2 linked regions of the Tardiphaga sp. vice304 genome follow. The protein of the gene in region 2 interacts with the protein of the main gene of each other region in a pairwise test. Links are inferred from orthologs where the notes say so. Each region holds a gene or a part of one and is shown on either strand. Other genes may lie near its edges.

The links. Proteins that work in one complex are often made in the same cells at the same time.
Region 1: the proteins of FNL56_RS02310 (region 2) and FNL56_RS14910 interact in binary tests that used the Escherichia coli proteins (3 or more experiments, as listed by UniProt). The link is inferred for Tardiphaga sp. vice304 from one-to-one orthologs.

Annotation. Positions count from the first base shown.
Region 1 is NZ_CP041402.1:3,134,731-3,140,587, forward strand. What follows is about bases 1,633-4,617. They hold FNL56_RS14910 (ABC-F family ATP-binding cassette domain-containing protein), read right to left. Parts: upstream 4,070-4,617; coding sequence 2,195-4,069; downstream 1,633-2,194. Other genes in these bases: FNL56_RS14905 (hypothetical protein), read left to right, coding at 1,633-2,026; FNL56_RS14915 (hypothetical protein), read right to left, coding at 4,147-4,335; ndk (nucleoside-diphosphate kinase), read left to right, coding at 4,568-4,617. In the rest of the region: FNL56_RS14895 (leucyl aminopeptidase), read left to right, coding at 1-869; FNL56_RS14900 (DNA polymerase III subunit chi), read left to right, coding at 891-1,343; more of FNL56_RS14905, read left to right, coding at 1,568-1,632; more of ndk, read left to right, coding at 4,618-4,990; FNL56_RS14925 (TerC family protein), read left to right, coding at 5,084-5,857. UniProt on the Escherichia coli protein: Genetic data indicate it may be involved in ribosome assembly or function.
Region 2 is NZ_CP041402.1:501,200-507,556, forward strand. Bases 1,436-4,920 are described here. They hold FNL56_RS02310 (2-oxoglutarate dehydrogenase E1 component), read right to left. Parts: upstream 4,606-4,920; coding sequence 1,636-4,605; downstream 1,436-1,635. Other genes in these bases: odhB (2-oxoglutarate dehydrogenase complex dihydrolipoyllysine-residue succinyltransferase), read right to left, coding at 1,436-1,519; FNL56_RS02315 (TetR/AcrR family transcriptional regulator), read right to left, coding at 4,766-4,920. In the rest of the region: FNL56_RS02300 (SDR family oxidoreductase), read right to left, coding at 1-175; more of odhB, read right to left, coding at 269-1,435; more of FNL56_RS02315, read right to left, coding at 4,921-5,449; FNL56_RS02320 (OsmC family protein), read left to right, coding at 5,681-6,223; FNL56_RS02325 (acyl-CoA dehydrogenase family protein), read left to right, coding at 6,320-6,357. UniProt on the Escherichia coli protein: E1 component of the 2-oxoglutarate dehydrogenase (OGDH) complex which catalyzes the decarboxylation of 2-oxoglutarate, the first step in the conversion of 2-oxoglutarate to succinyl-CoA and CO(2).

The DNA.
Region 1 (5,857 bases), 2.6 Mb from region 2 along the record:
GCGTGGCCGTCGAGGTGCTCGACATCAAGGCGATGGAGAAGCTCGGCATGGGCGCGCTGCTCGGTGTGTCGCAGGGCTCGACGCAGCCCGGCCGCATGGTGATCATGCGCTGGAACGGCGGCAAGAAGGGCGAGCAGCCGGTCGCCTTCATCGGCAAGGGCGTCACCTTCGACACCGGCGGCATTTCGATCAAGCCGTCGGGCTCAATGGAAGACATGAAGGGCGACATGGGCGGCGCGGCCTGCGTCGTCGGCCTGATGCATGCGCTGGCCGGCCGCAAGGCGAAGTGCAACGTGGTCGGCGCGATCGGCATCGTCGAGAACATGCCGGACGGCAACGCGCAGCGTCCCGGCGACATCGTCACCTCGATGTCCGGTCAGACCATCGAGATCATCAACACCGACGCCGAAGGCCGCCTCGTGCTGGCCGACGTGCTCTGGTACGTCAAAGAGAAGTTCAAGCCGAAATTCATGGTCGATCTGGCAACGCTGACCGGCGCCATCCTGGTCGCGCTCGGCACCGAGCATGCCGGGCTCTTCTCCAACAACGACGAATTGTCGGAACGGCTCTACGCGGTCGGCCAGTCGACCGGCGAGAAGGTGTGGCGGCTGCCGATGGGTCCGGAATACGACAAGATGATGGACTCGCAGTTTGCCGACATGAAGAACGCCGGCGCGCGCAATGGCGGCTCGATCACCGCGGCGCAGTTCCTGCAGCGTTTCGTCGGCGATACGCCGTGGGCGCATCTCGATATCGCCGGCACCGCAATGGGCGCGCCGAAGACCGAGATCAACCAGAGCTGGGGCTCGGGCTACGGCGTGCGTCTGCTCGACCGGCTGGTGTCGGACTATTACGAGGCGAAGAAGTAGTCGGGTGGAGGAGGCCGCGGCATGACCGAGGTCCTGTTCTATCACCTGCAGAACAAGTCGCTGGAAGAGGTGCTGCCGCCGCTGCTCGAGAAGTCTCTCGCGCGCGGCTGGCGGGTCGTCGTGCAGTCGACTTCGGAAGAGCGGGCGGAGGCGCTCGACGCGCATCTGTGGACCTACACCGAGGATTCGTTCCTGCCGCATGCCACCTGGCTTGCGGCAGATGCCGCCGAGCAGCCGATCCTGCTGTCGATCGGCGCCGACAATCCGAACGGCGCGCAGGTCCGCTTCCTTGTCGACAACGCCGCGATCCCGGCGGATGGCGAGAGCTATGAGCGCATGGTGCTGGTGTTCAACGGCGACGATGGCGAGGCTCTGGCTGCGGCGCGTGCCGCCTGGACCGACTGCAAGGCGAGGGGCTTTGCCGCCACCTACTGGCAGACCGACGAGCGCGGCCGCTGGCAGAAGAAGAACTAGGTCGGCTCGCTATTACCGGCCATTTACGATAATTCTACCATTCGCCGGGACAATCCGGCCGATGTCATGGTGGCGCCGCAAAGCAGTGGTGCTACAGGAGCTTACGTGGCGTGCCGGGTAGGGATGAGCTGATCGTGCGACAGGACAGGCGTTATCGGATTTCGTTGCTGGCCCTCGTGTGCGCCGGACCCCTGCTGGCCGGTTGTGCCGGCGTCGGCGGTGAGATGTTCCAGACCGATCTGCTGTCGAAGGACGCCAATTGGTTCTCCAAGCCGGGCCGCGTCTTCATCAAGAACGTCTCGATCGAAACCCCGCCGCTGACCCCTGACAAGCCCGTCACCCAGGCCGACCTCGTCGGCGCCGACGGTTCGTGCCCCGGCATGGCGCCGGGACCCGATGCCATGGCCGACGGCACGGCGGCTGCGCCTTCCTATAGTGGTGTGGTCGCGCTCGGGCATAATGAATGCGATGTGGTTCGCGGCGCCGGCGCGCCCGACAGCGTCGCGCTGTCCAACAACGGACGCGGCGACCGCGTCGCGATCCTGACCTATTCCCGCGGCGACCGTGCCGGCATCTACACCTTTACGGCCGGCCGCCTGACGATGGTCGAGCGCGGGCCGGAAGCCGCCCCGCAGCCGCGGACCGCACGGCCGAAGGCCGCGAAGAAGCGCGCGGCGACCTAAGTAACACTCACAAGAGCCGAAGTTTCTCGTTCCCCGGATGCTGCGCACTGCGCCGCATCTTGCGGCGGGGTGCGCTGCTGATCCGGGGCCTTCGCAAGCGCCGGCGTTTGGGATGATCCCGGATCTGCGGAGCAGCGTTGCACGCTGCACCGCGTCCGGGACACGGGATCAGCTGTTCTCGTACTGCGTGCTGAGCGCGAGCCAGGCTTCTTCGGCGCGGGCGAGGGCAGCTTCCGCGCCGGAGCGGGCCTTGCCAAGCTGCGCGGCCTGCTTGGGATCCTTCTTGAACAGACCGGGCGTTGCCAGCGCCAGGTCGATCTTGGCGAGGATGCCGGTGATGCGGGCCATCTCGGTCTCGGCTTCGGCGACGCGCTGCTTCAGCGGCAGCTTCTTTTCCTTGACCTTCGGCGCGCCCTTATCCTTGGCGACGCCCTTTTCGGCCGTGGCGGCGCGGTCGCGCGGGCTGGCGCGCATGCCCCGTTGCTGCATCACGATGCGGCGGTAGTCGTTGAGGTCGCCGTCGAAATTGGTGACGGTCTTGTCGGCGACGATCCACAACTGGTCGGCGCATGCCTCGATCAGATAGCGATCATGCGAGACCATGATGACGGCGCCGGGATATTCGTTGATCGCTTCGGCGAGTGCCGCGCGGCTGTCGATATCGAGATGGTTGGTCGGCTCGTCCAGAATGATCATGTTGGGGCCGAAGAAGGTCGCGAGCCCGAGCAGCAGGCGCGCCTTCTCGCCGCCGGACAGGCTGCTGACTTTCGTGTCGCCCGCCTTGCCGGAGAATCCGATCGTGCCGACCCGCGCGCGCACCTTGCTCTCATGCGCCTCCGGCATCAGCTTGCGGACGTGGTCGTAGGGCGAGGCGTCCATCACCAGCTCGTCGAGCTGATGCTGCGCAAAGTAGGCGATCGAGAGCTTCTCGGCGCGCGTGATCTCGCCGGAGAACGGCTTGAGCTTGTTGGCGAGCAGCTTCACCAGCGTGGATTTACCGTTGCCGTTGGAGCCGAGCAAAGCGATGCGATCCGTCGTGTCGATGCGCAGCGTGACGCGGTTGAGCACGGGATGCGCGGGGTCGTAGCCGACCGAGACGTTGTCGACCGCGAGGATCGGCGGCGACAGGATCTTTTCCGGCGCCGGAAACACGATCTCGCGGACGTCCTGGTTGACCAGCGCCGAGATCGGCTTCATCCGCTCCAGCATTTTCACGCGGCTCTGTGCCTGACGGGCCTTGGAGGCGGTCGCCTTGAAGCGGTCGACGAACGACTGCAGCCGGGCGCGCTCGGCCTCCTGGCGCTTGACGTTCTTGGCGTCGAGCATTTCCTTGTTGGCGCGGAATTCCTCGTAGGCCGAGTAGGTGCCGCGATAATGCACCAGCTTGCCGCGGTCGAGATGCAGGATCTGGTCGACCGAGGTGTCGAGCAGGTCGCGGTCATGCGAGATGACGATGACGGTACGCGGGTAGTTGGCGAGATGGTCCTCAAGCCACAGCGTGCCTTCGAGATCGAGATAGTTGGTTGGCTCGTCGAGCAGCAACAGGTCCGGTGCCGAGAACAGCGTTGCCGCCAGCGCCACGCGCATCCGCCAGCCGCCGGAGAATTCCGAGCAGGAGCGCTCCTGATCCGCAGTGGAGAAGCCGAGGCCGCTGAGGATGGCCGCGGCGCGCGATGGCGCGGAATGGGCGTCGATGTCGACGAGGCGGGTCTGGATTTCGGCGATCCGGTGCGGATCGGTGGCGGTATCGGCTTCCTTGAGCAGCGCGGCGCGCTCCAGATCGGCCTTCAGCACCACCGAGATCAGGCTCGGCGGGCCGTCCGGGGCTTCCTGGGCAAGGCTGCCGATGGTCCAGCGTGGCGGAATCGAAATGCTGCCGGTTTCCAGCGGCAGGTCGCCGCGAATGGCATGGAACAGGGTCGACTTGCCGACGCCGTTGCGGCCCACGAAACCGACCCGGGATCCGGGCGTAATCTGCGCCGACCCCTCGTCAATGAGCAGGCGGCCGGCGATCCGGATCGAAATGTCTGTGATTGAAAGCATGCGGGGTTGTCACCGCTGCAGCGCACAAAGGCAAGATGATTGTGCCCGATGAGGCCTCGGATCGCAACAAAACGGCATCAACGCGCCGGTGGGGCATTCTCGTCGTCCTGACGCTGCATTTGGTCAATCAGGTCCTGCAGGTGCAAGGGTAATTGGCTGTTCTCGGTGCTCAGGTTGCGACGCAGCCGCTCGCCAATCGCCGTACAGATCGAGGCGCTGGTCAGGCGGTCGATCGACTCCTCTGCGGTATTGATTCGCTTTTGCATCAGTCGTCCACTTCATGCTCGTGGCAGTTGAATTACCAAGTTAAGTCCGGTATCCGACAATTGTTTCCTGTTTTCTCGATTGCAGCGCATTTGAGTCAAAAAACCATGAAGGCCTTCTGCCTTTCATAGCCGGGATGGTATCGCTCGGCCTCCGGTCGGATCGCTTGCCGTATCGACGGCGCGTCGATATAAGCCCGGCCATCATCCCACGGCAGTTTTCAAGGATAAAATCATGGCGATCGAGCGTACCTTTTCGATTCTGAAGCCCGACGCGACCGAGCGTAACCTGACCGGGGCGATCAACGCCATCATCGAAAAGGCCGGTCTGCGCATCGTCGCCCAGAAGCGCATCCTGATGACCCGCAAGCAGGCCGAGACCTTCTACGCCGTGCACAGCGCGCGTCCGTTCTTCGGCGAGCTGGTCGATTTCATGATCTCCGGCCCGGTGGTCGTGCAGGTCCTGGAAGGCGAGAACGCCGTGCTCAAGCACCGCGACGTGATGGGCGCCACCGACCCGTCGAAGGCCGCCGAAGGCACCATCCGCAAGGCGCACGCCAAGTCGATCGGCGAGAACTCGGTGCACGGGTCGGACGCTGTGGAAACCGCGGCGATCGAGATCGCCCAGTTTTTCTCCGGCAACGAGATCGTCGGCTAACGCCGATTCCGGCTGCGGCGCGAAATCGCGCCGCAGCCGACACTATCCGATGGCCGGTACAGGCCGGAAAATAATCATAAAGGGGGGCGTGCTGTGGACTGGTTGCTGAATATTTTTGATCCAGAGACGATCAAATCGGTTTTTGTTCAGTTCCAGGTCGAAATGCAGCAGCCCGCGTTCTGGCTCGCCGTCAGCAAGATCATCTGGATCAACGTTCTGTTGTCCGGCGACAATGCGCTGGTGATCGCGCTGGCCTGCCGCGGGCTGGCCCCGAAGCAGCGGATGTGGGGCATGATCCTCGGCGCCGCTGCGGCTGTCATCCTGCGCATCATCTTCACCGGCATCGTCGCCACCTTGATGGAACTGCCGTATCTGAAGCTGATCGGCGGCCTCGCGCTGATCGTCATCGCGGCCAAGCTGCTGGTGCCGGAGAAGCAGGAGGACGACGGCGTTCACGCCGCTTCGAATCTGTGGGCGGCCGTGCAGATCGTGGTCGTGGCCGACATCGTCATGAGCCTCGACAACGTCATCGCGGTGGCTGCCGCCGCCAATGGCAGCGTGCCGCTCCTGATCCTCGGCCTCGCCATCAGCGTGCCGCTGATCGTCGCCGGTGCGGCGCTGATCATGGCGTTGCTGACCCGGCTGCCGGTGCTGGTCTGGCTCGGCGCGGCCTTGCTCGGTTGGGTCGCAGGCGAAGTGATCGCCTCCGATCCCGCGGTGATGCCGTGGGTGCATCATATCTTCAACGGTTCGGTCGGGGCGGGGCTCGACAGCGTAATGACCGCGATCGGCCTGACGACCCGCTTCACGTCGGGCGGCCATGGCGGCGAGATCGCCTGCGGCCTGCTCGGCGTGCTCATCGTGCTG
Region 2 (6,357 bases):
TCACGGCGATGGCTTTTCCGTTGGTTGCTTCGATGGCGGCAACGACGTCGTTGGCGGCGGCTTCATTGCTGGCGTAGCCGACGACCACTTTGAAGCCGGCAGCGGCGGCTTTCAGCGCAGCGGCGCGGCCGATGCCTCGGCTCCCGCCCGTGATGATGACGACCATGTCGGTCATTATCTGCTCCAGCTTGGCGTTATTGACCGTGACTGCGTATTCATAAGCCGGCAGCGTTACCGCTGCCGGCTGATGGTAGGGAATGCGGAGAGATCAGAGATCCAGCACCAGACGGGCCGGATCTTCCAGGCTTTCCTTGACGCGGACCAGGAAGGTGACGGCTTCCTTGCCGTCGATGACGCGGTGATCGTAGCTCAGCGCCAGATACATCATCGGGCGGATCTCGATCTTGCCGGCGACCACCACCGGGCGCTCCTGGATCTTGTGCATGCCGAGGATGGCTGATTGCGGCGCGTTCAGGATCGGCGTCGACATCAAGGAGCCGTAGATGCCGCCATTGGTGATGGTGAAGGTGCCGCCCTGCATTTCGTCAATCTTGAGCTGGCCGTCGCGGGCCCGGCGACCGAAATCGGCGATGGTCTTTTCGATATCCGAAATCGACTTGCCGTCGCAATCGCGCACCACCGGGACTACCAGGCCCTTGTCGGTGCCGACCGCGACGCCGACGTGATAGTAGTTCTTGTAGATCAGGTCGGTGCCGTCGATCTCGGCGTTCACCGACGGGATGTCCTTCAGCGCCTGCACGCAGGCCTTGGTGAAGAAGCCCATGAAGCCGAGCTTGGTGCCGTGCTTCTTCTCGAACACATCCTTGTACTGGCTGCGCATCGCCATGATGTGGCTCATGTCGACCTCGTTGAAGGTCGTGAGCATGGCGGCGGTGTTCTGCACCTCCTTGAGGCGGCGTGCGATGGTCAGGCGCAGCCGGGTCATCTTGACGCGCTCTTCGCGGGCGGCGTCGTCGGCAGGCGACGGCGCGCGGACCTGCACGGCGGCCGCCGGCTGGCTGACCGGGGTCGGCGCCGACGCGGCCTTCTCGATCGCGGCCAGCATGTCGCCCTTGGTGACGCGGCCGTCCTTGCCGGAGCCGGCCACGCCGGCGGCATCGACGCCGCTCTCGGCGGAAATCTTGCGAACCGACGGCGCCAGCGGCGCATCGGCCGGCGGGCTCTTCTGGGAGGGCGCGGGAGTAGCAGCCGCAGGCGCTGCAGCAGCGGCCTTGGCGGGTGCCGGTGCGGCGGCAGGCGCAGCAGCCGGCTTGGCACCAGCGGCGCCATCGGTGATCTGGCCGAGCAGGGCGCCGACCGCGACGGTCTCGCCGTCCTTGGCGATGATCTCGCCGAGAATGCCTGCGGACGGCGCCGGCACTTCGATCGTCACCTTGTCGGTTTCGAGTTCGACCAAGGGCTCGTCGACAGCGACGGCATCACCGGCCTTCTTGAACCATTTCCCGATGGTGGCTTCGGTCACGGATTCGCCGAGCGTGGGAACGCGAATTTCAGTCATGGTCTATTTTCCTCTCGCGGCAGGGCGGCCGATGCAGCCAACCGCGCCAAAATCCTGGAGTGATACAAGTGCGCGAATGCCCCGCGCGAGCGGGGCATGGCGGTGGTGCGGTGGTGTTAGCTCAGGGCGTCGTCGAGGAAGGCCTTGAGCTGGGCGAGATGCTTCGACATCAGGCCGGTGGCAGTGGCCGCGGAGGCCGCGCGTCCGGCATAGCGCGGGCGCTTGTGGGTGGCATTGATCTGGTTCAGCACCCATTCGAGATAGGGTTCGATGAAGTGCCACGCGCCCATGTTGCGCGGCTCTTCCTGGCACCACACCACCTCGGCGCCCTTGAAGCGGCTGAGCTCCTGCACCAGCGCCTTGAGCGGCACCGGATACAGCTGCTCGATGCGCAGCAAATAGATGTCGTCGGCGCCGCGCTTCTCGCGCTCCTCGTAGAGGTCGTAATAGACCTTGCCGGAGCACAGCACGACGCGACGGATCTTGGCGTCGGGCTTGAGCTTGATCTTCTCGTCCGGCAGCTTCTCCGCATCGTCGAACAGGATGCGGTGGAAGGTGGTGCCGGCGCCGAGTTCGTCGAGCTTCGAGACCGCGCGCTTGTGGCGCAGCAGCGACTTCGGCGTCATCAGGATCAGCGGCTTGCGGATCTCGCGCTTGAGCTGGCGGCGCAGCACGTGGAAGAAGTTCGCCGGCGTGGTGGCGTAGACCACCTGCATGTTGTCTTCCGCCGCCATCTGCAGGAAGCGCTCGAGGCGCGCGGAGGAATGCTCCGGCCCCTGGCCCTCATAGCCGTGCGGCAGCATGCAGACCAGGCCCGACATGCGCAGCCACTTGCGTTCGCCGGACGAGATGAACTGGTCGAACACCACCTGCGCGCCGTTGGCGAAATCGCCGAACTGCGCTTCCCAGATTGTCAGCGCGTTCGGCTCGGCCAGCGAGTAGCCATATTCGAAGCCGAGCACCGCGACTTCCGACAATAGCGAGTTGATGACTTCATAATGGCCCTTATCGGGGCCGAGATGGTTGAACGGCGTGTAGCGGCTCTCGTCTTCCTGGTCGAACAGCACCGAATGGCGCTGCGAGAAGGTGCCGCGCTCCGAATCCTGGCCGGACAGACGCACGTGATGGCCATCCTCGATCAGGGTGCAGAACGCCAGCGCCTCGCCGGTCGCCCAGTCGATGTTGTTGCCGCTCTCGATCGCCTTGGCGCGGGTGTCGAGGAAGCGCTGCGCCGTCTTGTGGATGCGGAAACCGTCCGGCACCTTGGTGATCTTGGTGCCGATCTCGCGCAGCTTGGCGACGTCGACGCCGGTGATGCCGCGGCGCGGATCTTCTTCCTGGTCGGCGGACTTGAAGCCCGCCCACTTGCCGTCGAGCCAGTCGGCCTTGTTCGGCTTGTAGCCGGCGCCGGCTTCGAGCTCGGCATCGAGACGGGCGCGCCAGTCGGCCTTCGCCTTGTCGATCTCGCCCTGCGTCATCACACCGTCGGCGACGAGCCGCTTGGAATATAGCTCCAGCGTCGAGGCATGCGTCGCGATGTTCTTGTACATCACCGGCTGGGTGAATGCCGGCTCGTCGCCTTCGTTATGGCCGTGGCGGCGGTAGCAGAACATGTCGATGACGACGGGCTTGTGGAATTTCTGCCGGAATTCGATCGCGATCTTGGCGGCGAACACCACGGCTTCCGGATCGTCGCCGTTGACGTGGAAGATCGGCGCATCGATCATCTTCGCCACATCCGACGGGTAGGGCGAGGAGCGCGAATAGCGCGGATAGGTCGTGAAGCCGATCTGGTTGTTGACGATGAAGTGGATCGAACCGCCGGTGCGGTAGCCCTTCAGGTCCGACAATGCGAAACATTCCGCGACCACGCCCTGGCCTGCGAACGCCGCGTCGCCATGCATCAGCAGCGGCAGCACCGAGATGCGCGCATCCGGCGGATCGCCGTTCTGGTCCTGCTTGGCGCGGACCTTGCCGAGCACGACCGGATCGACGATCTCGAGATGCGACGGGTTGGCGGTCAGCGACAGATGGATCTTGTTCTGGTCGAACTCGCGGTCGGACGACGCGCCGAGATGATACTTGACGTCGCCGGAGCCTTCGACCTCGTCGGGATTGGCAGAGCCGCCCTTGAATTCATGGAACAGCGCGCGGTGCGGCTTGCCCATCACCTGGGTCAGCACGTTGAGGCGGCCGCGATGCGGCATGCCGACCACGATGTCGCGGACGCCGAGATTGCCGCCGCGCTTGATGATCTGCTCCAGCGCCGGGATCAGCGATTCCCCGCCGTCGAGGCCGAACCGCTTGGTGCCGGTGAACTTGACGTCGCAGAACTTCTCGAAGCCGTCGGCCTCGACCAGCTTCTGCAGGATGGCGCGGCGACCTTCGCGGGTGAAGGAGATTTCCTTGTCCGGGCCTTCGATGCGTTCCTGGATCCAGGCCTTCTGCGCCCGGTTCGAGATGTGCATGAATTCGACGCCGAGCGTCTGGCAGTAGGTGCGCTGGCAGATCGCGACGATCTCGCGCAGCGTGCCGTATTCGAGGCCGAGCACGTGATCGAGGAAGATCTTGCGATCATAGTCGGCATCGGTGAAGCCGTAGGAGCGCGGATCGAGCTCCTCATGGTCCTTCTGGCCTTCGATACCCAGCGGATCGAGATTGGCATGGAAGTGGCCGCGCATGCGGAAGGCGCGGATCAGCATCAAGGCGCGCACCGAATCGCGGGTCGCCTGGTTGATGTCGCCGGTCGGGGCTGCCGCGCCGGGCTTGGCGGAACCCGCCGACGCCTTGGCGGCCAGCTTGGCGCCGACGGCCTTCTCGACCTGCGCCCAGTTGCCGTCCATCGCGGAGGTCAGGTCGTCATTGGGAAGCACCGGCCAGTTGGCCTTCTCCCAGGACGGGCCCTCGGCATTCGCCTGGACGTCGGCGGGCGCGTCCTTCAGGCTCTTGAAGAACTCCTGCCACTCGGTATCGACCGAGGAGGGGTCCTTTTCGTAACGGGCATACAGTTCGTCGATATACGTGGCATTTGCGCCCTGCAAAAATGAAGAGAGGGCAAAAGCGGCATTCGCGTCCTGGCGAGACATGATTGCTTCCTGATTTTTGGCGTCGCGCGATAATGGGCGAGGGCCGATCCGTTCGTCGGAGCAGCCTGAATAGCGCGGACCTTCTACCCTATATAGGCAAAAGTTGCGCCCGGAAAATGCGAAGATCTGAATGCCGAGTCAAACATACGTGCGGAGCTGTTTACTCAACCGGGCTAAGGGTTTCGCGGGCCAATGCTGCAGCGTCGCCCTGCAGCGCACTGCGCCGGGAACGCTTGGCTGACACGCGGCCGCAGGCGTCATCGAGCAGGGCCTGCGCGGCCATCCCGGCGGCGTCCGCCACGCCGGGGTCGCGGGTCACCATGGCGGCCACGATGGCGCCGTCCATCAACAGGCCGATCTGATGGGCCAGGGCCTCCGGTCGCGCGGCGCCGGCGGCGCGGGCCAGGCCGGCGATGTGGCCGAGCACGAAGGCTTTATGGGTCATGGTGAGGGCGCGCAACCGGGTCTCGTCCTTGGGGTGTTCGCCGACCGCATTGATGAAGACGCAGCCGTAATAACCCTGTTCGCCGAACCACTTCTTCAACACCGGGAAGATCGAATCGAGCTTGGCCCGCGGTGTTTTCGCGGCTTCGATGCTGGCGATGAACCAGTTGCGCCAGACCTTGCCCTCGGCTTCGAGCACGGCCTCGACCAGATCGCTCTTGGACTTGAAGATCTTGTAAAGGGTGGTCTTGGCGGTGCCGGCTTCGGCGACGATGGCGTCGATCCCGGTGGCATTGATGCCGTTCTTGCAGAACAGCCGGGTCGCCGCATCCATCAGCCGGCCGCGCGGCGACACATGCGGGACGGTGATCTCGGCGTCATGCGGGATCGCATCGGTCATGCCCTTTCATATGTCAGGCGGCTCGACCGGTGCAAGCGATCATCGGCTCGTGGCGAACATTCAGGCGGCAAAACCGAAGTTTGGCGCATTTGGCGGCAGATCTTCCGGCGCCTGTTTTCGCGCCGTGCAGTTAACGGCTTCATAACGCTCGACTTTCCTCCGGCAGCCGCGATGGCACGCATCCTGCAAAGCTACAGAACGTTCCGTATCCGACCTGCAGGGAGAAACACCATGACCGCTGTTGCCGCAAAGACCGTGCTGACCGGCTGCCTGGCGCCGATCGACAAAGGCGGGCTCGAACAGTTGATCGCCAACGGCAAGGCCAATCCCAACGTCATCAAGACGCTGAAGTGCAAGACGGTGGCCGAGGGCAAGTTCCGCCACGCCAATTATATCCGCAACCTGCCGCCCTATATCGTCGATGAGCCGCCGGCGCTGCTCGGCGACGACACCGCGCCGAATCCGTCGGAAGCCTCGCTGGCCGCGCTGGGCTCGTGCATCGCGGTTGGCCTGCACGCCAATGCCGTGCACCGCGGCTGGATCGTCAACAAGCTCGAATTGCAGCTCGAGGGCGACCTCAACATCACCGCGGTGTGGGGCACCGGCGACGTCAGCGAGAAGCCGGTCGGTTTCACCGACGTCCGCATCAAGGTCGACATGGAATGCGATGGCGTTCCGCAGGCCGAGATCGACGCGCTGATCGACCACGTCAAGAAATGGAGCCCGGTCGCCAACACCTTCACCCGCCCGGTCAATCTCGAGGTCTCCGCGTAAGGCTCTTCACCTCTCCCCGCCAGAGCGGGGCGAGGGAAGAAAGCCATCAACCGCAGCGATGCGGTTGCGCCTCTATCCCCCGTGACGGAGACGATCATGACCACGATGGCTGCGCTGCGAAACGCCGACAAGGT